4 regions of the Pseudoalteromonas sp. APC 3691 genome follow, and region 2 is predicted to be linked to each of the others. Evidence: predicted binding sites of a transcription regulator. Region 2 holds the regulator's gene; each other region holds the start of a gene.
The links. The regulator sigma-54, encoded in region 2, starts transcription at its own class of promoters, with help from an activator protein. The targets are predictions, from matches to a motif close to GTTGGCACGNNNNTNGNNT.

Region 1: a site for sigma-54 is predicted at 2,972-2,990, ahead of glnA (glutamate--ammonia ligase). Genes of this name have one in related genera too.
Region 3: a site for sigma-54 is predicted at 1,476-1,494, ahead of fliS (flagellar export chaperone FliS). Genes of this name have one in related genera too.
Region 4: a site for sigma-54 is predicted at 1,792-1,810, ahead of QL998_RS03480 (flagellar basal body rod protein FlgF). Genes of this name have one in related genera too.

Annotation. Positions count from the first base shown of each region.
Region 1 covers NZ_JASDCB010000010.1:43,207-49,218, forward strand. Annotated here, with positions in the region: gene QL998_RS05265 (CBM9 family sugar-binding protein) at 1-30, shown strand, start outside; gene QL998_RS05270 (hypothetical protein) at 183-500, opposite strand; gene typA (translational GTPase TypA) at 715-2,538, opposite strand; gene glnA (glutamate--ammonia ligase) at 3,046-4,452, shown strand; gene QL998_RS05285 (DUF4124 domain-containing protein) at 4,567-5,088, shown strand; gene glnL (nitrogen regulation protein NR(II)) at 5,171-6,012, shown strand, end outside.
Region 2 covers NZ_JASDCB010000007.1:82,465-88,476, forward strand. Annotated here, with positions in the region: gene kdsC (3-deoxy-manno-octulosonate-8-phosphatase KdsC) at 1-123, shown strand, start outside; gene lptC (LPS export ABC transporter periplasmic protein LptC) at 120-674, shown strand; gene lptA (lipopolysaccharide transport periplasmic protein LptA) at 664-1,209, shown strand; gene lptB (LPS export ABC transporter ATP-binding protein) at 1,206-1,931, shown strand; gene QL998_RS04090 (RNA polymerase factor sigma-54) at 2,001-3,500, shown strand; gene hpf (ribosome hibernation promoting factor) at 3,527-3,814, shown strand; gene ptsN (PTS IIA-like nitrogen regulatory protein PtsN) at 3,819-4,271, shown strand; gene rapZ (RNase adapter RapZ) at 4,290-5,135, shown strand; gene QL998_RS04110 (HPr family phosphocarrier protein) at 5,178-5,450, shown strand; gene mgtE (magnesium transporter) at 5,583-6,012, shown strand, end outside.
Region 3 covers NZ_JASDCB010000006.1:54,180-60,191, forward strand. Annotated here, with positions in the region: gene QL998_RS03415 (sigma-54-dependent Fis family transcriptional regulator) at 1-1,158, opposite strand, end outside; gene fliS (flagellar export chaperone FliS) at 1,591-1,992, shown strand; gene QL998_RS03425 (hypothetical protein) at 2,001-2,315, shown strand; gene fliD (flagellar filament capping protein FliD) at 2,410-3,843, opposite strand; gene QL998_RS03435 (flagellar protein FlaG) at 3,911-4,333, opposite strand; gene QL998_RS03440 (flagellin) at 4,480-5,892, opposite strand.
Region 4 covers NZ_JASDCB010000006.1:68,140-74,151, forward strand. Annotated here, with positions in the region: gene flgH (flagellar basal body L-ring protein FlgH) at 1-185, opposite strand, end outside; gene flgG (flagellar basal-body rod protein FlgG) at 202-990, opposite strand; gene QL998_RS03480 (flagellar basal body rod protein FlgF) at 1,012-1,755, opposite strand; gene flgE (flagellar hook protein FlgE) at 1,913-3,295, opposite strand; gene QL998_RS03490 (flagellar hook assembly protein FlgD) at 3,354-4,034, opposite strand; gene flgC (flagellar basal body rod protein FlgC) at 4,048-4,479, opposite strand; gene flgB (flagellar basal body rod protein FlgB) at 4,485-4,892, opposite strand; gene QL998_RS03505 (protein-glutamate O-methyltransferase CheR) at 5,038-5,868, opposite strand; gene QL998_RS03510 (chemotaxis protein CheV) at 5,886-6,012, opposite strand, start outside.

The sequences.
Region 1 (6,012 bases), on a different contig from region 2:
GGCAAAATCACCCTACTCCCTAAAAAGTAAGCCCCCCACACCAATAGGTTGGGTTGAGCGAAGCGAAACCCAACGAAAAATATCCTACCAACAAAAACAGAGACTTTGCAATATCGATTATCTAATTCTCAAGCACGTTTTTGCTTAGACAAAGAGCGCTGCGCCCTAATATAAAGCTAATTTCAGCCACCCTTTTGCTCATGTTTAATAATTTTAAGAAGCAAATCAATTCTGCGATTTGTTTTTTTGGTTTGCTCCCTAATCATTCCCTGCACCACAGCTGAAGCAAGGAAAATAAAACATATTATTTGAAATAATTCAGTTTCAATATCATAGAAGCTATTAGCAATTGATAACAAAACAAACGGTAAAAAAATTGATATGAGATCTTTCAAGCCCCAATCATTTTTTCCTAACGTTTCAAATTCATCTTTATATTTTTGCAGTTCAGCAATATGTTCTATCTCTAGTTTTGCCTTCATTTCATTTTCGGTATTCACACTAGCTTACTCTCACATATTAAATATAGCTTTGATAATAACTTAATACCTTTTTTAGGTTCAATATTAAAAACTGTTTAACGGTATCGAACCAACCGCGATGTTCTTCTAACCTGAGAGCTTACAGCTCTTCTCTCGCTAACTATTATTCACAAAAAAGCCGCTGTGTTTTTCAATACAGCGGCTTTTAAAATCATTATTCTAAATTAATAGATTATGACTTAGGTGCACGACCCGCACGTTTACGTTCGTTTTCTGTAAGGTGTTTCTTACGGATACGAATGTTTAGTGGAGTAACTTCAACTAGCTCGTCATCATCGATGAACTCAAGCGCTTGCTCAAGTGAGTAGTTAAGGTGCGGAGAAAGCGTTTGCGCTTCATCAGTACCAGATGCACGTACGTTAGTTAACTGCTTGCCTTTAAGGGCGTTAACTGTAAGGTCGTTATCACGGTTATGAATACCGATAACCATACCTTCGTATACTTCAACACCGTGACCGATGAATAAACGGCCGCGCTCTTGTAAGTTGAATAATGCGTTAGTAAGTGCTTTACCAGTTGCGTTTGCAATCATTACGCCGTTCTTACGAACACCGATAGCGCCACCTTTATGAGGACCATAATGATCGAACGTATGGTACATAAGACCAGAACCCGAAGTAAGCGTCATGAAATCAGTTTGGAAACCAATTAAACCACGGCTTGGGATCATGAAGTCTAAACGCATACGGCCTTTGCCATCTGGAGTCATGTTAGTAAGTTCACCTTTACGTAGGCCAACTTGTTCCATAACAGAACCTTGATGCTCTTCTTGACAGTCAATAGTCACTGTTTCAAACGGTTCTTCTAGAACGCCATCTACAGTACGTAAGATAACTTCTGGACGAGAAACTGAAAGCTCGTAACCTTCACGACGCATGTTTTCGATTAAGATACCTAGGTGTAATTCACCACGACCAGAAACACGGAAGCTATCTGGGCTAGCAGTATCTTCAACGCGAAGTGCTACGTTGTGTACTAATTCTTTGTCTAAACGCTCACGGATATTACGTGACGTTACAAACTTACCTTCTTTACCACAGAAAGGTGAGTTATTTACAGAGAATGTCATTGTTACAGTTGGCTCATCAACACTTAGTGGTGGTAATGCTTCAACGTTTCCTGGGAAACAAACTGTATCAGAAATCTTAAGCTCACCAATACCTGTTACAGTTACGATGTTACCAGCGTAAGCTCTATCAGTTTCGATACGCTCAAGACCTAGGTAGCTTTGTACTGCACCAATTTTACCATTACGTGTAGTGCCATCAGCACTGATAATAGTAACTTGTTGGTTAGGAGCAACAGAACCACGTTTTATACGACCAATACCAACTACACCAACATAAGAGTTGTAATCTAGTTGAGAAATTTGCATTTGGAAGTCACCTTCAGGATCTGCATCCGGTGGTGATACTTCTTCAACGATCATCTTGAACATAGGTTCCATGTTGTCTGATGGTTCGTCTAAATCTAGTGTTGCCCAACCGTTGATTGCTGAAGCGTAGATTACTTTAAAGTCTAACTGTTCGTCAGTCGCGCCAAGGTTGTCGAATAAATCAAAGATTTGATCCATAACCCAATCTGGACGAGCGCCTGGCTTATCAATTTTATTGATAACGACGATTGGTTTTAAGCCTTGCGCGAATGCTTTTTGCGTAACGAAACGCGTTTGCGGCATTGGACCTTCTTGAGCATCAACAAGTAATAATACTGAGTCAGCCATCGAAAGTACGCGTTCAACTTCACCACCGAAATCGGCGTGTCCCGGGGTATCTACGATATTGATATGGTAGTCATTCCAAGAAATGGCTGTGTTTTTAGCCAAAATGGTAATACCACGTTCTTTCTCAATGTCGTTTGAGTCCATCACGCGCTCTTCGTTACCGCCGCGTGTTTCTAATGTACCTGATTGCTCAAGTAGTTTGTCAACCAGTGTTGTTTTACCATGGTCAACGTGCGCGATAATCGCTATATTTCTTAACTGTTCGATGCTCATATATTTACTCAGAGAAATTAAATTCTCATTGATCCTGCAAGATCTACGCACTCATCCACGCTTTCGCGAGATGTCCCAGCATAGGATTTAAAAGGGCGCATATTATCCCTCATTAATGACATGGATGAAAGTTTATCCAATATAAATTTCAAAACTTTCTCAATACTTTTACTAAGTATCTGTTTTATATATGACAATTATATGAATTAAATTTCAAATTTTTTTTGAAAAACAGCCTTTTTGGCTATTTTGCTGATCTTTTTGGTACTCTTTTGCATTTAGGTTATGCTATTTCCGAGCGATTAAATTAGCAGCAAATTGTGCCCTGTAAATTTTGCACCAAAAAGGAAAATTTACGCACCAATATAGTGCGTTTGTACATTCCATTTTGATGCAACGATATTTTTTTAATTTATAAACAGCTAGTTATAAAAATGGCACAAAATCAGCTTAGTAAATCCCAAAGCAATTATGCAGCAATAACAAAACCCAATAGTTGGAGGACACATGTCACAATCGGTTTTAGATTTTATTAAAGAAAATGACGTCAAGTTCATTGATTTACGCTTTACTGACACTAAGGGTAAAGAACAACATATATCTATTCCTCATCACCAAGTTGATGAAGACTTTTTTGAAGACGGTAAAATGTTTGACGGTTCTTCAATTGCAGGCTGGAAAGGCATAAACGAATCAGACATGGTATTAATGCCAGTTGCTGAATCAATCAAACTAGACCCTTTCACTGAAGAATCAACATTAATCGTACGTTGTGACGTAGTAGAGCCTTCAACACTTCAAGGTTATGAGCGCGACCCGCGTTCTGTTGCTAAGCGTGCTGAAGATTACATGCGCTCTACAGGTATTGCAGATACAGTTTTATTTGGCCCTGAGCCAGAGTTTTTCGTATTTGACGACGTTAAATACAAATCAGATATGTCTGGTTCTATGTACAAAATTGATTCTAAGCAAGCTGCTTGGAACTCAGATAAAGAATATGCAGATGGCAACACAGGTCACCGTCCAGGTATTAAAGGCGGTTACTTCCCAGTTGCTCCTGTTGATGACTTCCAAGATTGGCGTTCAGCTACGTGTCTAGTTCTAGAAGAAATGGGTCAAGTAGTAGAAGCACATCACCACGAAGTTGCAACAGCAGGTCAAAACGAGATTGCTACTCGCTTTAATACAATGGTATTAAAAGCGGATGAAATCCAAGAAATGAAATATGTTATCCATAACATGGCTCACTTATACGGTAAAACAGCAACGTTTATGCCTAAGCCAGTTGTTGGTGATAACGGTTCTGGTATGCATTGTCACCAGTCACTTGCTAAAGACGGTGTTAACCTTTTTGCTGGCGATAAGTACGGCGGTCTTTCTGAAGATGCACTTTACTACATTGGCGGTATCATTAAGCATGCTAAAGCAATTAACGCTTTTGCAAACGCATCTACTAACTCGTACAAACGTTTAGTACCAGGTTTTGAAGCACCAGTTATGCTTGCGTACTCTGCACGTAACCGTTCTGCATCAATCCGTATCCCAGTGGTTCCATCTGAAAAAGGTCGTCGTATTGAAGTACGCTTCCCGGATCCAACAGCTAACCCATACCTTGCTTTCTCAGCAATGCTTATGGCTGGCCTTGATGGTATCAAAAACAAGATCCACCCTGGCGATGCTATGGATAAAGATTTATACGACTTACCAGCTGAAGAAGCAGCAGAAATTCCAACTGTTGCAGCATCACTTGACGAAGCACTATCTGCACTTAGCGCAGACCGTGAATTCTTAACTCAAGGTGGCGTATTCACTGACGACTTAATCGATGCTTACATCGAACTTAAGTCTAAAGAAGTTGAAAAGCTTAACATGACAACTCACCCAGTTGAGTTTGAAATGTACTACAGCTGTTAATATAAGCTGTAAAAAATATGTGTGTTCTCAAGCCCGCTTTGCGGGCTTTTTTAATGGTAAAATTAGTCAATCTCCACTAAAGTTAAGTTACCGATAAAAATGCAGGGCTGCAGAGTGAATAACAAGATTTTATTACTATTAATTACTTTAGGATTAAGTAATTATGGTTATGCCGGTGAAACAAAAATATACGCTTGGAAAGATAAAAATGGCGTATTAGTGTTCTCTGACACCCCTCATAGAGGTGCTAAAGAGGTAAAGCTTACCAGCCAAGATCTTAATATGCCTGCAACAAATACTGACATTTTTGACGAGCAACCCCAGCCTCAACAAGCGGCCTTTAGTATTGCCATTTCCTCACCTGATCATAACCAGACTATTCGTGAAAATACCGGCACTGTTTATGTTACTAGCCGAATAAAACCGCGCTTTGAAACTGGTTTTACTATACAACTTTTTATTGATGGTAAAGCACACGGCCCTGCCAGTGACAGCTCAACCTTTGCAATAAGGGATGTAGAACGTGGTCAGCACACACTACAATTAAAGCTTTTTAATAGTAAAAACCAAGTTATTGCTACAAGCGAGCCCTGTATGTTTTTTATGCACCGAAAAGGGCTAAGCCTAAGTAATTAAATTGGGGTATTACTAATCGTGCAGCAGTGTATTTTACCGTATAACTTGCTTGCAAACATCAACGCACTAAAATGGTGCAGCTATGATTAATAATAAAAACTTTAGCCCTGAGCTACTCGATGCTATTTGGCAAAATCAAACAACCGCTATCATGTTGCTTGATAAAAACTTCACCGTTGTCTATGCCAATACCAGTACTAGCGAACTGCTTGGCCTTGGTAACAAGCGCCTATTAGATCAGCCTTTCGACAGTCTTTTTAATTACCATTCAATCGATTTGCAGCGTATAGAACAATACTCATTAGTTGAAGGTGTAGATTGCCAGCAGCACAGAGCTGACGTGGTTTTTAGCGATTCTCGCCATGCAAAAGTAGCCGTAAGTACACGACAAATTAAGTTTGATGGCTCACTTTATATTTTATTTGAGTGGCGCCAAACTGATGACGAAATTAAGCACGACCAAGCGTCTAATCAAATGCATCAATACCAAGCAGCCCGAAATCTAATTAGAGGCTTAGCTCACGAAATTAAAAATCCTTTAGGTGGAATTCGCGGAGCGGCGCAGTTATTGCAGTATGAGGTTGATCAACAAGAAAGAGACCAATGTGCTGAACTTATCATTGAGCAAGCTGACCGATTACGCGAATTAGTAGATAGGCTTTTAGGGCCAAATCAGCTTCCGCAAAAATCGTATGGCAATATACATCAATCACTTGAATCAGTTGCACGACTAAGTACGTTAGATAATTGTTCTAACATTAGCTTGGTTAAGGATTACGACCCAAGCATTCCTGATGTATACATTGATCAAGGTAAAATTCAGCAAGTAGTATTAAACATTGTTCGAAATGCTCAGCAGGCGCTTGTAAATGGCGGTGAAATAACAATAAAAACCCGCATTAATCATCAGCATCGTCGCCCAGG
Region 2 (6,012 bases):
ATTAAGCGTTTGTCACACTATGTAACGCAAATGCCTGGTGGTTTTGGTGCTGTGAGAGAACTCACCGATTTGCTCATGCTTGAAAATGGTAAAGCATTGACTACACAAGGCACTAGTTCATGAATGCAGCGCGCATAATATTAAGCGTTTTATTCATTAGCTGTATGGTTTGGCTTTGGTACCCTTATTTTACACAAACAAATATTGTGCCTCAGGCTGAGCCTGAAGTTATTGCTAAGCCTGATTACATAGCTATTGAGCTCAAACAGACAGCCTATGATGAGCAAGGTAAAATTAGCCACAAAGTCACTGCGGCTAAAATGGAGCTATACCAGCAATTAGGTTTCACGTTTTTCGAAAAACCCATTTTTACTTTATATAACGAACAACAAACGTGGCAAATAAATGCAGACGAAGCAACATTATACGAAGATAAACAATTAATTTTAGAAGGTAATGTGGTTGCCAAAAACTTAACCGATAACGCCATGATAGACAAAATCAATGCTGATAATATTCAGGTTGATATAAAGTTATTAACAATGCGTTCGGAGCAACCCGTCATTATCACTGGACCCAATTTAAAAATCACCGGTAAAGGCCTAGAAGCCGACTTAAAAACCGAAGTGATAAAACTAATTAACCATACGCGAACCATATATTATGACCAATAAAATATTAAAATCACTTATTATTCCTACACTTATACTAGCGTTTAATAGTAGTGCAGCAGAGCAAAACACGCAACCTGCTGCCAATCAAATTTCAATAAGCGCCGATAAGCAAGAAGGTCAATTAAAAGCTAATGTCGGAATTTTTGAGAAAAACGTTGAAATTATTCACGGTAACCGCCGTATCACAGCCGACCGCTTAGAAGTACATAAACGCGATGAACTTGGTGATAATAAACAATTATTAATTGCTACAGGTAGCCCTGCGCACTTTGAAGAAAAGCAATCAGATGGCACGACTATGAGCGCCAGTGCTGACGAAGTACGTTATGATGTATCTAAGCGTTTTTTAACGCTTGTTGGTAATGCACAAGTATCGCAAGCCGGACAAAAAATAAATGCTAAAAGCATTACCTACGACATAGAGCAGCAGCTCATCAGTGCCGAAAAAGATGAAAACTCAACTGACCGCGTTCACACAATTTTAGTACCGATCGAAACTAAAAAAAGTAAAAAAGGCGATAAAGGTCAACCATGAGCACATTAAAAGCAGAACTATTGGCAAAAAGCTATAAAGGTCGTGAAGTTGTAAAAAACGTCGGCCTTGAAGTACAAGCTGGCAGTATAGTTGGCTTACTTGGCCCTAACGGTGCTGGTAAAACAACGACTTTTTATATGATTGTAGGGCTTGTTCCTAGCGACAAAGGTAAAATATCTATTGATGATAACGATATTACTCTTTTACCTATGCATAGTCGTGCTAGATTAGGCATAGGCTACTTACCACAAGAGTCATCGATTTTTAGAAAGCTGACTGTTTATCAAAACTTAATGGCCATTTTAGAAACGCGCAAAGAACTAAATAAACAAGCCAGAGAAGACACGCTCAATAACTTATTAGATGAATTTAGCATACAACACATTCGTGATAGCCAAGGTATGGCATTATCGGGTGGAGAGCGTCGTCGTGTAGAAATAGCACGTGCGCTGGCAGCCGATCCTAAATTTATATTACTGGATGAACCGTTTGCCGGTGTTGACCCTATTTCGGTATTAGATATAAAGAAAATAATAGAACATCTTAAAAATCGTGGGATTGGAGTATTAATTACCGACCATAACGTAAGAGAGACCCTTGATGTTTGTGAAAAAGCCTACATTGTTTCTCATGGGGAGCTGATTGCATCAGGTACTCCAGAACACGTATTAAATGATAAAACAGTACGCGATGTTTACTTAGGCGAGCAATTTAGGCTGTAACATTTACGCCATGTCTTTAAGCATCTGCTAGTATTAATTATAACAACATAAAAGGATTGTTAGAGATACATGAGGCAATCACTACAGCTGCGCATGGGCCAGCAACTTACAATGACTCCACAGTTGCAACAAGCTATTCGTTTGTTGCAACTCAGTACATTGGATCTCCAGCAAGAAATACAAGAAGCTCTCGACAGTAATCCACTATTAGAGGTTGAAGAGGCAGACTATTCTGAAGACGCTGCTGGTAAAAACGAGCAAAAAGCTGATACCGATGACATAACTGTTAGCGCATCTGCTGATGATGCTCCGAGCGAATATGAACAAGATACTGGTGAAGCACTTGCAAAAGACACGCTAAGTGACGACATGGCTATGGATGTTAGTTGGGATGAGTACATGAGTGCCGCTCCTGCAGCCTCATCAGGTCCAATGCCTGAAGACGAATCAATATACCAAGGCGCCTCTACTGAAACGCTCCATGAGTATTTAATGTGGCAATTACAACTAACGCCATTTAGCCCTACCGATGAAGCCATCGCTATTGCGATTGTAGAGGCCGTCGATGATTCAGGTATTTTAACATTAAGCTGCGAAGAGATTTTAGAAAGCTTTAATCAAGAAAACGAAGATGATAACGAAGTCGAACTTGATGAAATTGAAGCCGTATTAAAACGCATTCAACTGTTTGATCCTGTTGGTATTGCTGCACGTAGTTTACAAGAGTGTTTGTGTATTCAGCTTAATCAATTTGATAAAGAAACACCTTACATTAATGAAACGAAAATGATTTTAACCGAGCATATTGATCTATTAGCAGCTCGCGACTATCGTACATTAATGAAAAAAACTAAGCTCAAAGAAGAAGAGCTTAAAGAAGTGATGACACTAATACATACTCTCAACCCAAAACCTGCAGATACTATTGTAAGGGAAGAATCTGAGTATGTTATTCCTGATGTGTCAGTTAAAAAAATTAAAGGCCGCTGGGTTGTCGAATTAAACCCAGATAGCATGCCTAAAATTCGTGTTAATAGCCAATACGCGGCAATGTCTCGCACTGTAAAATCAAGTGGCGACAGCCAGTTTATTCGCTCACATTTACAAGAAGCTAAATGGTTTATTAAAAGCTTAGAAAGTAGAAACGACACGCTATTAAAAGTTACTAATTGTATTGTTAAGCAACAACAAGGCTTTTTTGAACATGGCCCTGAAGCCATGAAACCAATGGTTTTAAATGATGTCGCTGAAATGGTAGAAATGCACGAATCGACAATTTCGCGTGTGACTACTCAAAAGTACATGCATACACCCCGTGGTATATTTGAGCTTAAATATTTTTTCTCAAGCCATGTAAGTACTGAAAACGGTGGTGAATGTTCATCTACAGCAATACGTGCGCTTATCCGAAAATTAATCGCAGCAGAAAACTCAGCAAAACCATTGAGTGATAGCAAAATAGCGGATATATTGGCTGAGCAAGGAATTAAAGTAGCAAGACGTACAATCGCAAAATACCGTGAATCTCTTGCTATTCCACCGTCAAATCAGCGTAAAAGTCTGATTTAAGACGCTAAACTAAGAGGGTAATGCTTATGCAACTAAACTTAACTGGTCGTCACGTAGAATTAACCGATTCACTAATAGACTATATTAATACTAAATTTGCGAAGCTTGAAAGACACTCTGATCATATTAATAATGTTCATGTCATTCTCGATGTAGAAAAATTAAATCAAAAAGCAGAAGCCACAATACACGTAAGCGGTGCTGAGCTATTTGCCTCTACAGAACATCAAGATATGTATGCCGCTATTGACTCGTTGATCGACAAGCTCGATCGCCAAGTAATCAAACACAAAGAGAAGCTTGCTCGACACTAATATGATGAAATTAAGTTCACTTATATGCCAGGACTGCAGCAAAGCTGCGGTCCTTTTTAATAGCAAAAAAAGAATTTTAGAGTTCATTAGCGAACTTGCTCACGACAAACTTCCGTATTTACCGCAACAAGATATTCTTAATGCTTTAATGAGCAGAGAGAAATTAGGTAGTACAGGTATAGGGCGTGGCATTGCTATTCCTCATGGAAGAATGAGCGGTGCAGAAGAGCCTTTGGCTTTAGTGCTCGTTAGCGAAACTCCAATAAACTTTGATGCAATCGATAATCGCCCTGTTGATATTTTTGTCGCACTCATCGTACCAGATGGCGATAACCAGCAGCACTTAAAGACTCTAGCAACCATTGCTGATAAACTAAACAACAAAGATTTTTGTAAACAGTTACGCAGTGCAAAATCTGATACTGAGCTTTACCAAGTTATTGTCGATCAATCATAGTTTTATAAAGGGTGTTAAATGGAGTTAATTATCATAAGCGGCCGTTCTGGTTCTGGAAAGTCGGTTGCTTTGCGCGTTGTAGAAGATTTAGGTTATTATTGCGTAGATAATATTCCAGTAAACCTACTACCTTCATTAGTTCGCAGTGTGTCTGATAGCTACGATAAAATTGCTGTTAGCATAGATGTGCGCAACATCCCTAAAGAACAAGATGAATTTAACGATATTCTTGAATACTTGCCTGGCTTTGCAAACCCTACGTTGTTTTATTTAGATAGCGACGATCAGACATTGATCAAACGCTTTTCTGAAACACGCAGATTACACCCACTATCAATAGACTCGTTGCCCCTTGATTTAGCCATCAAAAAAGAAAAAGAATTACTTGATGTATTAACCACTCGCGCCAACTTTATGATAGATACGACTGATTTAAGTGTTCATCAACTCGCTGAATCTATTCGTGAAAAGATTTTAGGTAAAAAAGATAAGCAACTGATTGTCACATTTGAATCATTTGGTTTTAAACACGGTATACCAAAAGAAGCAGACTACGTATTTGATGCACGCTTTTTACCAAATCCACACTGGGAACCAGAGTTAAAGCCTTTAAATGGGTTAGATCAACCGGTTAAAGACTATTTAGCTAATCACAGCATAGTGCAAAAATTCACATGGCAAATTCAAACATTTGTACAAACGTGGTTACCACATTTAGAACGAAATAACCGCAGTTATTTAACCATTGCTATTGGGTGTACAGGCGGGCAACATCGCTCTGTGTATTTAGCGCAAACTATCGGTGAAAGTTTCGCAATGACACATCCCAATGTAAAAATTCGCCATCGCGAGCAAGAAAAATAATATAGCTGAATAATCACCTGTTCAGCTTAGGTAGAGTAAGTTATGCATTGTGAAGATACCTTTTTAATAAAAAACAAATTAGGCTTACACGCCAGAGCAGCTACTGTGCTTGCGCAATTAGCAGTACAATTTGATGCGACAATCACATTATTCCAAGATGACAAAGAAGCAGCAGGCGATAGCGTACTTGCACTAATGTTACTTGAAAGTAGCCAAGGAAAAGAAGTTAAAGTTGTTTGTAAAGGCCCTGATTCTGAGCAAGCTTTACACGCTGTTGGAGAATTAATAGCACAACGCTTTAATGAACAAGAATAACCTGTTTTATAAAAACAATATTCGCATTACTAATGCTTCAATTAAAACAGATATATAAAATAGATAGGTTAGTAACGCCAGTTAACTCACCTCCCCCCCATAAAGTAATATAACAATTTATAAAGGACGCCAATGCCTGAAGCTTTTGAACAAGATTACCCACTACAGCAACTAAAACAGGTGACGAAGTCACTCAATAGTGGTCAATTTGTTCAAGTTAGGCGCATGCTCGCAAAAACGGCTCCTTGTGATACCGCATTATTATTAGAATCATCACCGCATAAAATTCGCCGACTGCTTTGGCAATTGGTCGATCCTGATGTGCAGGGTGATGTTCTTGAAGAACTCTCAGAAGATGTTCGTTTAGGCATTATTGCCCAAATGGAACCTAAGCACATTGCAGCCGCAACAGAAGATATGGGCCACGATGACTTAGGTGAAGTATTACGTAGTCTGCCGGACACCGTTTATAAAGACGTTGTTAGCGCGATGGACATTCAAGACCGTGAACGTGCAACACAAGCACTGTCATATCAAGAGCGTTCTGCTGGCGCGCTAATGA
Region 3 (6,012 bases), on a different contig from region 2:
AGGGTATTCTGGCTCGTAGGCTTCAACTTCGATGTAACGATATTTATTAGGTAAATCGGGAATATCAACCACTTTTTCAGGAAACATAATAACCATACGCTCCACCAAATTAGCAAGCTCACGAATATTACCAGGCCAAGCATGTTCTTTTAAGCTCTCAACTGCGCGCTCTGTAAACTTAGCGGTAGAACCTGTTTGGTCGTTAACACGGCGCATTAACTCTTTTAAAAGCAGCGGAATATCATCAGCACGTTCACTCAGCGATGGGTTTTCGATAGGAAATACATTTAAGCGGTAATATAAATCTTCCCTAAAACTGCCCTCTTCAATCATTGTTTCAAGATTACGATGTGTAGCCGCAATAACGCGTACATCAGCCTGAATAGCCTTTGTACCACCAACTCGTTCATAACTTCGCTCTTGCAATACTCGCAGCAACTTAACTTGCATTTGCAGTGGCATATCGCCTATTTCATCTAAAAATAGCGTCCCACCTTGAGCGAGTTCAAAGCGCCCTTTACGAGCCGATATAGCACCAGTAAACGCGCCTTTTTCGTGGCCAAATAGTTCACTTTCGAGCAGCTCTGCCGGAATAGCACCACAGTTAACAGGTACAAACGGTCCATTAATACGCTTTGAAAGCAAATGTACATTACGGGCAACCACTTCTTTACCTGTGCCTGATTCGCCTAAAATTAAAACATTAGCGTCGGTTTTTGCCACTTGTTCGATTAAAAAGCGAACATCTTTAACCGCATCGGTTTCACCAACAAGTCCATCAAAAATTTTATGTGGTTTAGTATGCTTATGCTCATTAGGCAGCATACGCTGATACTGTTGGCAATCGTGAAGTAACTGCGTTGTCACTTCGTGATTAAACGGCTCACAGATAAGCCCCACTACATTAGCTATACTTAATAGGGGTTTTAGCGTTTCGCCAATTAATAAAAACGGTAATGTTGGATAGCGTTTAATTAAGCTTTCGTGGTCAAGTGATTGCAATGCTCCTAAAATGATCATGCATTCTTGCTGCTGATATTTTTTGCATTCTTGTTCAAAGCAGTCTTCGCTTAATAGTTGAGCAGCTTCACCAATAAAGCCAAGTGAAGCATTTAATCCTATTGCGCGGTTGTTATTATTATCTAAAATCAAGATCATATTTAGCGAGCCGTACTTTCACTAATTTGTATAATTAGTTAAATTGTAAGCCAGTTCAGCATGGATGCAAGCAATAGCGGCAGTTTTTTGACATAAACGCCAAAAAACAGACGGGCTAGTTAAGTCAATCATACTTAATAGTTAATCATTAAGTATGGGTTATAGTTTCAACTTAGTTATTACTTAACTATTACCTAACCATAACCTAGCTCTAAAAATTAATTTACTCGGCTATAAAAATGCTATTGTTAGTAAATAAACCCAATTATAAATTTAAGTTGAAGTTACAAATGCCGATATATAGATAAGCAAAAATGCTTGGCATTAATATTGCTTTGCTCTTATAAAAGTATAAAAGCTTTATTGGTTTTTTATATAAGTTTTTATATTGGCTTTCACATAATTTTATTGTTTTAAATTTTAGGATTTTCCATGGCTCACATCTCAGTAAAAAAATACGGTCAAGTTCGTGCTAGTAGTATTGCCGAAATGACTCCTTACGAACAAATAAACCTTATATTCAGTAATATTATCGGTCGCTTAGCAGCAACAAAAGGGTTTATTGAGCGCAAAGAAATACAAAAAAAAGGTGAAAACATTTCAGCCTGTGTTTTATTATTTGGTGCTCTGCAAGATGCACTTAATTTAGAAGTAGAGCAAGACCCTAGTATTTCTAACAATTTATTGGCACTTTACGATTACTGCCAACGCCGTTTAACTCAAGCTAACTTACACAACGATATTGAAGCAATTACTGAAGTATCAAGTATTGTTAAAGAAATTAAAGAAGGTTGGAATAACATTCCGCTAGATCAACGCAGCCCTGCGGTTTAATTTAAATTATGGACTCGCCAACATCTTCGCAGCAACTAACAAGCCATGCAGAGCAAATACAAACACTGCTTAGTAACATTGAAGTATTAGTAAATGATAATAATGCAGATGAAGCTCCGCCTTTTTTAGATACTTTAAACACTAAACTAAAACAATGGTGCGAAAACAGTGAAGGCCCAAGCGCAGAGCAATTAGAATTAATTCAGCTTCGTATAAATACTATTTTAGTTAAAGCAAATAGCGCTAAAAACGAGTCATCTAAAGCCATTATTAAACATAAAAAGTCAGGAAAGGCGATTAAGGCATATAGAGCAGCCAAATAAAATTCACCTCAAACAGTAAATATAAAAAACCGTTGTAAATAACGGTTTTTTTTATGTTTTTATTTAGCTATTAAAACTATATGCTATTTATATATTAAGAGTTATCTCGTACAACCCCAGGCATATTTTCCAGCTGAGCTTGAACATACGTACTGGTGTTATTGAGGCTCGCTACTAATAAATCCATTGCATTATATTGAGCATACAACCTTGATGATAGCGACTCCATTTTACTGGCAAGGTCCAAGCGCTGGTCATCTATGTCGTCAAGTTGGTTTGTTTTGCTGTCTATGCGGTTTTGGATAATACCGTCGGAATCGGTATAAAAGCTTAACTTTTCGTCAAACGATTGTGCAAAGCCATCGTCATCATCACCTACAAAAAACTGCTGAACTAAATCTACATCGCTTGCTATTTTTTCATTGAGTGTTTCTGTATTTAGCGTTAAAACACCGTAGCGGTCTGTTTCTACACCTAACTGCGAAAGCGATAGCGAATTACCACCACCTAAATCAACGGGATTTGTTATTTCGCTACGAAGCTTTGACATAACACCACGAAGCAGTGAATCCCCCGCCATAACGCCTGCGCCAGCTTCGCCGGAGGCACCCAAGTTATTACTAAGCTCTAACAGTTCGTTATAACTTGAAATAAAACTATTTAAACCTGTTTTAATATTATTATTGTTTTCGGTAACCGATATATCGCTTAAGTCGTCGTCAGTGGCATGTAACTTTTTGGCGGTAATATCCACGCCATCAATCACATTACTAAACTCATTAGTATTGCTTGATACAGTTAACGTGCCATCAATCGTTATTTGTGCATTTTGTGCAGCATTAACTTGCGTTAAATTAGTTGTATGATTAGCAGGGTCTGCGTCTGATACATCATAAGCTAGTCGAGATAACCCGCTTGTATCGGTATTACTGCCGTCATCGTCTTGTACGGTAATTGTTATAGCGTTGTCTTCGCCGGTTTCTTTACTAGTAAGCACTAAATGCTGACCGGTATCACTGGTTATTATAGTGGCGACAACCGAATCATTACTATCACTGCCAGTAAAAGGGCCGTTATTAATTTGGTCGCGTAAATCTTCTAATGTATTTGTAGCCGATAAAACAGTGGAAAAACTATTTTCGCCGGAGCCAATTGTAATTACGCCAGCTCCAATTGCCTCGTCTGCTGCAAATGCAGGGGAAGATAACTTATGTGCTTGTGCTAATGCGTCTACTTTTACATTGTAACTACCAGGCTGAGCGTCTTTATCTGAGCTAATAGATATAAAATCATCATTGCCAGATGCAGTTCGCTTTTGGTAGTTATCACTATCGCCTAATGCTTCCATTGAGGTTTGCACTTTTTCGAGCGCTGACTTAAGTGCTCCTACAGCTGAAATATCAGTTGTTAACTTGCCTTCTCTTGTATTTAATCGAGCTTCAGCAGGTGCTTGTTCTGCATTTACTAGTGCATCAACAATATCTGATACTGCTAACCCAGAACCTAAACCAGTAAACGAAATAGCCATACTTCACCTCTTCAATACTTAAAAATAAACCAGCTAACTTTTATAAGTTAACACTTATAGGTGCTTACTAAACTGTTTGATCAATCAAAATACCAGCAGATTCAGACAGTTTAGAAACTAGGCTTAATACTTCCTCAGAAGGATATTGCTTAATTACTTCGCCACTGTTTTTATCAAGCACTTTAATTACATCACGACCTGAATCTTCATCTACCTTGAACTGCAAACTGCGATTCATTTCGCCCATAAAATCCTGCAATTGTTGCGCCATTTTTTCTAGCTGTTCACGCTCTAACGGCTGAGCAGTTACTTCTTGGTTATTTTTTTCGTATTGATTTTGCTGTAATCGTTGCTGATTTTGTGTGTCAGCTTGCTTTACATCGTCAACAGCGCGTTCGGTTAGCGAACTAGCTGCTTGCCCAGCTACTTTATCTTCACCCGCTAGCGGGGTTGGTAATGTAACTTCTGCATTGGAATTAATAGTATTCATAACAGATTCCTATTTTTCACTTAATTAAACAATAGCTCAATTAAAACCCTTAAACCACAAAAGGAGGTAGCTAAAGCCACCTCCTTTTTGTAAAACTAATACTGACTTTATGTACTAGCTAACCACTAAGCTATTACTTTAACTTATTAACCTAATAAGCTAAGTGCTGCTTGTGGTAACTGGTTCGCTTGCGACAAGATTGACGTACCTGCTTGTTGCAAGATTTGGTTCTTCGTCATGTTAGCTGTTTCGGTTGCAAAGTCAGTATCTTGAATACGGCTACGTGACGCAGATACATTTTCTTGAATATTAGCAAGGTTACTGATTGTGTGACCAAAACGATTTTGAACCGCACCTAAATCAGCACGCTGACTATCTATTTGTGCAAGTGCATCATCAATTACAGCGATTGCACTTTGTGAACCTAGCTCTGTTGTTAAATCAATATCTTTAACAGAATCGCCTTCAGCAACAACACTCACCGGCGTACCTGCGGCGCCATCCGTTACAGAAAAGTCAACTTTTGAAGATAAGGTTATGGTTTCTGTTGTAGCAGAGGCTGTAACTGCAGCTGTACCAGCATTTACTAACGCAGCATCACCTGTGGTAGTTGAAGTATCACTGTCGGCAAACGTAGCTGAAACTTCATTGCCACCGGTATTACCCGCACCAGCAAAATTAGTCAATGCTATAGGTGCGCCAGCTGTATTTGTAATTGTAATTGTACCTGAACCATCATCTTCTGCAGTATAACCATCCAAATCATTAATCGCTGATGCTATTTCAGTATTAGATGTACCTGTTATCCCTTCCCCACCTATGTCAAATGACATAGTACCGCCAGTGTCAAAATCAAGAGAGCTCAGTGTTGCAGTTGTAACAGAGTTTACTTCCGCAGTAACACCATGGTCACCTGTTGTTTCATTAATCGCAGCCGCTTTACCGGCTGCGTCTGAAGCAGCTGTAGCATCTACATCGTAAGTTTGACCACCTACTGCAAATGAAACGCTTCCAGCTGTAGCAGTGATGTTAGTAGTTGCTTCTAATGAACCAATTTTATCTGCGGCTGTGCTACTTAAACTAATAGAGATAGTTTCATTGGCATTTGAGCCAATTTGGAAGTTTTTTGAACCAAAATCTCCATTTAATAACTGCTGACCACCAAAAGAGGTGGTCTCAGAAATTCGCGTTAACTCATCTTGTAAAGCGGTTACTTCTTTTTGTAGAGAGGCTCTGTCATCATCAGAGTTTGAACCATTCGCTGATTGTAACGCTAGTTCACGCATACGCTGTAAAATGCTAGTAGACTCTTGCATTGAACCTTCAGCAGTTTGCGCCATAGAAATACCATCGTTAGCATTACGCTGAGCTACACCTAAACCGTTTATTTGTGATGTTAAACGGTTTGAAATTTGTAGGCCTGCCGCATCATCTTTTGCGCTGTTGATACGCATACCTGATGATAAACGTTCCATTGACGTTGCAAGGTCAGAACCTGATTGAGATAGGTTACGTTGAGCGTTTAATGAAGATACATTTGTGTTTACTGAAATCATAATAAAACTCCTGATTACTTTCGTAATGTTGCTATTTTAATTTAACCAAGAGCTGTCACAAATGTATGCTCAGCTCCGTACTGATTAAGTTAACGGCAGGAGGTAAATTATCTTTAGGAGTAT
Region 4 (6,012 bases), on a different contig from region 2:
TCAGAATATAAGTCGTTTGATGTATGAGTATTAAATAATGAACCTGTGGCTACCAGCGGCTCTAAAATAGGCTCGGGGTACATAGGTGCGTAGTAAGGGTCGTCCTGCACTACTTCACTATTTTGCGTAGACATACAGCCACTTAAAAATAATGTGCCCGCTGTAAATAAAATAATATTACGCATAATTCCCCCTACTCTATTAAAGCTGTTGATTAATGTAACTCATCATTTCGTCAACGGCCGAAATTACTTTTGAGTTCATTTCGTAAATACGCTGAGTTTCGATTAGATTTACTAGCTCTTCAGTTACATTTACGTTTGAAGTTTCGAGTGAGCCTTGAATAATGCTCCCTAACCCTTCAACACCCGGGTTACCTTGTACCGGCGCACCACTTACAGCAGTTTCGGTATAAAGGTTTTGACCAATTGGCTCAAGGCCCGATGGATTAATAAAGTCACTAATTGTTAGCTGACCAATGACCACGTTATCGGCTTGCCCTGCAACACGTACAGATACTTCGCCGTCTTGCGAAACTGTAATTGATTGCGCGTCATCAGGTACATTCATTTCTGGCTGAATAACGTAACCAGCGCCCGATGTTACAATTCGTCCATCGCCATCAGTAGTAAACTGACCATTGCGCGAGTAAGCAATATTGCCATCTGGTTGCAGTACTTCAAAAAAACCTTCACCAGAAATCATCCAATCTAGTGAGTTTTCGGTGGTCAACATGTTGCCTTGCGTAAACTCTTTTTGGTTAGCTACAACTTTAGCACCCGCACCTAACATTAAGCCCGATGGCATTTCGGTATCTTGCGATGAACGACCACCTGGTTGATTAATATTTTGATAAAGTAAATCTTCAAATATAGCGCGGCTTTTTTTGTAACCTACGGTACTCGCATTCGCTAAGTTATTTGAAATAACCGATATATCGGTTTGTTGAGCGTCTAGCCCAGTTTTACTGATCCACAATGCTGGATTCATAATCGTGTCCTCACTTTAAAGTTAAACTATGCGTAATAACTGATCTTGACGCTCGTCAATTTCTTCAGCTGTTTTCATTAATTTCACTTGTAATTCAAATTGGCGCTGGTGGCTTATCATATCGACCATTTCATGAACTGGGTTCACATTCGACATTTCAAGCGAACCACTTAAAACTTTTACATTGGCAGAGGTATCTACTGTTACATTTGCTTTTGGTCTAAATAAACCATCGTTACCTTTTTCGAGCTGTGAGCTATTAGCTTCTACCACTCTAAGCGTATCTATTTCTTCTAAAAAGTTAGCGGGAGCGCCTTGTGGTCGTACTTGAATAGCGCCATCTTGGCTAAACCCTATTTTTTCGACTGGGACGGGTAAAATAACAGGTCCCCCTTCGCCAATTACTTGACGACCACCGCTGGTTACTAACATGCCTTGCGCTGTAATATTGAGCGTACCTACTTTGGTATAAGCTTCGTTGCCTGAGGCATCTTGCACGGCAAGCCAAGCGTTATCACTCATCGCGATATCTAAGTCGCGCCCGGTTTGAACAATGCCACCCGATACCATGTTAGAACCCGGACGCTCTTGCATTGAAAATACACGGGTAGGTAAACCTTCGCCAAACGCTTGCATAGAACGCGCCTGCGCAAAGTCGGCTTTAAATCCTGTTGTATTTGCATTCGCCAAATTATTGGCTTTAAGCGCAAGCCCTTGTAGGCTTTGCTTAGCGCCAGAGGCCGCAATGTAGACCATTTTGTCCATAGTATCGACTCACATAAAAAATCTCTGAACTTATAAATGCAAAATAGGTGCCAGATTAAATTTGACGCAACATTGAGAGGTATTTAGAAGGGCTTACAAAGAGGACTTATAAAAAAGGCTGCAAAAATGCAGCCTAATATATTCAATGGGGTTTAACTTATCGAATCTGCAAAATACTTTGCTGAATTGTTGAGTTAACTTCAAGCGCACGTGAGTTTGCTTGGTAATTACGCTGTGCAGTAATTAAGTCTACAAGCTCAGTGGTTAAATTGGTGTTTGATTGCTCGAGTGCTGATGAATTGATGCTACCTAAAGTACCTGAACCAGGTTCTCCAGCGATAGGCTCACCCGATGTTAAACTCTTCTTCCACGCTGTATCGCCAACTTGTTGTAACCCCTGCGAGTTTGAGAAACGCACCATAGCTACCTGGCCTAAAAATGATGTATCACCATTACTGTATGACGCTACAATTTTACCATCAGTACCAATATCAATGCCGGCTAAACGGCCAACCGTTGCTCCATCTTGCTCAAGCGCTTTCACCTCAAAATTACTAGCATATTGAGTAGGCACTTTATTTGCTGTACCAGTTTCATCACGCCAATTAACTTCGATATTTGCAGGAAAGCTTGCACCATTCGTTAATAAATCAGAAAGGCCTGCTGTACCGGAGGCTGCATCACCTGCAATTATCGAAATAGGATTAAAAGTATTCGCTACATTATCTACAGCTGGATCACCTGTTGTTGACGGTACGCCGCTTGAGTCAAATCCAAAAGTAGTCAAAGGCGCATAAGAGGTGCTTCCGTCCTGAAGTACACCGTCAGCTCCAAAACTGTCACCATCAAGAGTAGTATAAACATCCCATTTATTTGCGTTCTCAGCCACTGTTGCATCATCACGTTTTACAAAAAATAACTGTAAAACATGTGGTTCACCTAATGAGTCATAAACTGTAGTTGATGTTGATGAATTATAAGTAGCACTTTCATCTGGATTAAATGGAAGCGTTGGTGACTCAACTCGCGAATCTAAATTGAATGAGCTATACACACTTGTTGTTGCACGCGGAGAGCCTGATGAATCAGGAATTTGCAAAGCTGATGAAGTGCTTAGGCTTACTGATGTTGTATTACCTGTTGCTTCGTCAACAGGGAAGCCTTGCAAGAAATTTCCTTTAGCATCAACTATGAAATTATCTTGGTTTAACTTAAATGCACCTGCCCGTGTGTATGTTAAGTCTTGCGAAGATAAGTCATCTGTCATCGCGAAGTAACCTTCACCCGTAATCGCTAAATCAAGCGAATTATTAGTGAATTGTAATGACCCTTGATGAAACTGTTGTGCAACCATTGTCGCTTGTACACCATCACCATTTTTAGTCTTACCAGAGCTAAATACTGATGAAGCGTAAACATCGGCAAACTCAGCGCGCGACTCTTTAAAGCCTGTTGTATTTACGTTTGCAATATTATTTGCAGTTACGTCTAAATCTTTTTGTGCGGCAGCTAGGCCGGTTAATGCAATATTGAAGCTCATAATTCACCTCTAACCTGTTAATCTGTGGCCTGCTGGCAGGCAAGAAATATTAAATTTGTTACGCGATTTCTGCAATGTCGGTTAACCTAACCGCACCTTCTTTAGTGTTCACAATGATGCCGCTTGAGCCGTTAATGTTTACACTTTCAATATTTTTGAAAGTTGCAATAGGCAAGCTAGAAAACTGGCCATTGGTACTACCTTGTGCCGATAACGTGTATTCCCCTTCAGGTAAACGCTCACCGCTTTCATTATTACCATCCCAGGCGAAGCGAACAGCGCCCGCAGGCTGAGAACCCATATCAATTGTTCTCACTAGCTGTCCTGAAGCATCAGTTACACTAAGTGTTAAGCTTTCAACTGCACTTTCAGCAACGATAGACCCTTTAGCATCACCTGATTCATTTAAATCAACAGTATTTGACTCTAGTAAAGCCTGCTTGCCAACAAGCGTTGAAGCTTGCAGGGCTGAGTTTGATGTCATCGAAGTAGCCAACGTATCAAAATTTGAATTCAAATCACTAATACCTTGAGCCATCGTAAAGCTCGTCATTTGAGCAATCATTTGGTCATTATCCGCAGGATTACTGGGATCCTGATACGATAATTGCTGAGTTAACAAAGAAAAAAAGTCTTCTTGCGTTAACGCATCACTTTCACCATCGCTGGTCGCTACTTGCTTTTCTTGCCAGCGTATAGAGTCTAAATAGGATGAAGATGTACTAATATCGTTACTCATAACCTACCCTCGGTTACCGCTGCCCTAGCAACAGTGTTTTACTTAGCATTTGCTTTGCTGCATCAGCAACTTGCACGTTTGTTTGGTAAGAACGAGAGGCAGAAATCATATTTGCCATCTCCTCTACAACATTAACGTTGGGTTTATAGATATAGCCATTTTCATCCGCACTTGGATGGTTTGGGTTATATTCAATTTGTAATGGTGCATCGCTTTCAACAATGCCCAAAACTTTAACACCAACTGCGGAGCCCTGCTGATTACTTGCTGATGCTGAAGCTTTTGTTAGCTCAGCCGCAAATACAGGTTGGCGCGCTCGGTACGTTTTGTCTTGAGATGAACTAATGGTATTAGCATTAGAAATATTACTAGCTGTAGTATTTAAGCGAACGTTTTGTGCGCTCATACCCGAACCTGCAATATCAAAAACATTATATAAACTCATAATTTTTATCCTTGACTACCGAGAGCTTTATTCAGACCCTTGAATCTGCCGCTTAAAAATTGCAAGCTGGCCTGATACTCCATAGCATTCTGTGTATACAAGTTTCGTTCCACTTGTATATCAACCGAGTTACCATCGCCCGTATCTGATTGATTTGGCAAACGAAATGATTCAGAGTTGCCCATACTATGAGTACCTCCACCAATGTGTTTATCGTTAGTTCTTACCATGGTATTGCCGCTTTGCTGGGTTGACCTTGCCGCTTTTAATGCCGAGGCAAAGTCTATATCTTTTGCTTTATAGCCAGGCGTATCAGCGTTAGCTATATTAGTTGCAATTAATTCTGCTCGCTGTGAACGGATCAACATGGCTTGCGGATGCACACCTAATGCTTTATCAAAACTGATAGCCATAACCTTCTCCAAAAAATTGACTTACCCATGGATAAAGCAAAAAATAAGCCATTTATAATAAGGAGAGTTATATTTTTATAAGGCCATGTATCTAAATAGAAAAACGACGCTGAGTGCGTCGTTTTAGGGAAAGGAATTAGCTTAATTATTTCTTTTGGTAAATAATACCGGGGTTGCATCTAACCATATCGAACTCAGTACTTAAGCCAGTCAAGGACTCTGACGCGCCTAAAAACAAGTACCCTTTTGGATTTAACGCTTGTGCAAACTGATTAATAATTTTAGCTTTTATTTCAGGTGCAAAGTAAATAAGTACATTGCGGCAAAAAATAATATCAAATTTGCCCATTAACGCGTACGAATCAAGCAAATTTAAATGCCTAAAACTAACTTGTTTTTTTATTGTATCGTTTACTTGTGCCATACCGTTGCCGCTATCTTTAAAAAACTTTTTACGGCGTTCTGCCGATAAGCCTCTGGCAAGTGCAAGCGCGTCGTATTCTGCATTTTTACACATATCGAGCATGGTATTAGATATATCTGTACCAATAATTTGCGCTCCCATACGTAGCACGCCAGGTTGCTTAGTTTGAAACTCGGCAACCGACATGGCAATCGAGTAGGGTTCTTGCCCTGATGAGCTGGCAGCAGACCAAATTTTTAATGGTCTTCTTAACTCTTTAAATTCAGGGAATAATTTATTTTGAAGTAATTCAAATGGGTATTGATCTCTAAACCATAACGTTTCGTTTGTGGTCATTGCATCAACAACAGCGGCTCTTAATTGCCGCTCATGAAGGCCAAGTGTTTTACTTACTAATTGTGATAAAGATTCCACATTAAATCGAGCCATGAGTGGAGCAAGTCGACTTTTAACTAAGTATTGCTTGTTTTCACCTAAAACAATACCGCATTGCTGCTCTAAAAACGAACGAAACTGGTCGTATTCACTTTGCTGCAAATCTTTATTATTCAAATCAATAACACCTATTTTTATTGGTCACTATGGACCCATTTTTTAACCGCTGTTGCTAACTCATCAGGGTTAAATTTGGCGATAAAGTCGTCAGCACCTACTTTTTCTATCATTGCTTGGTTAAACACACCACTCAATGATGTA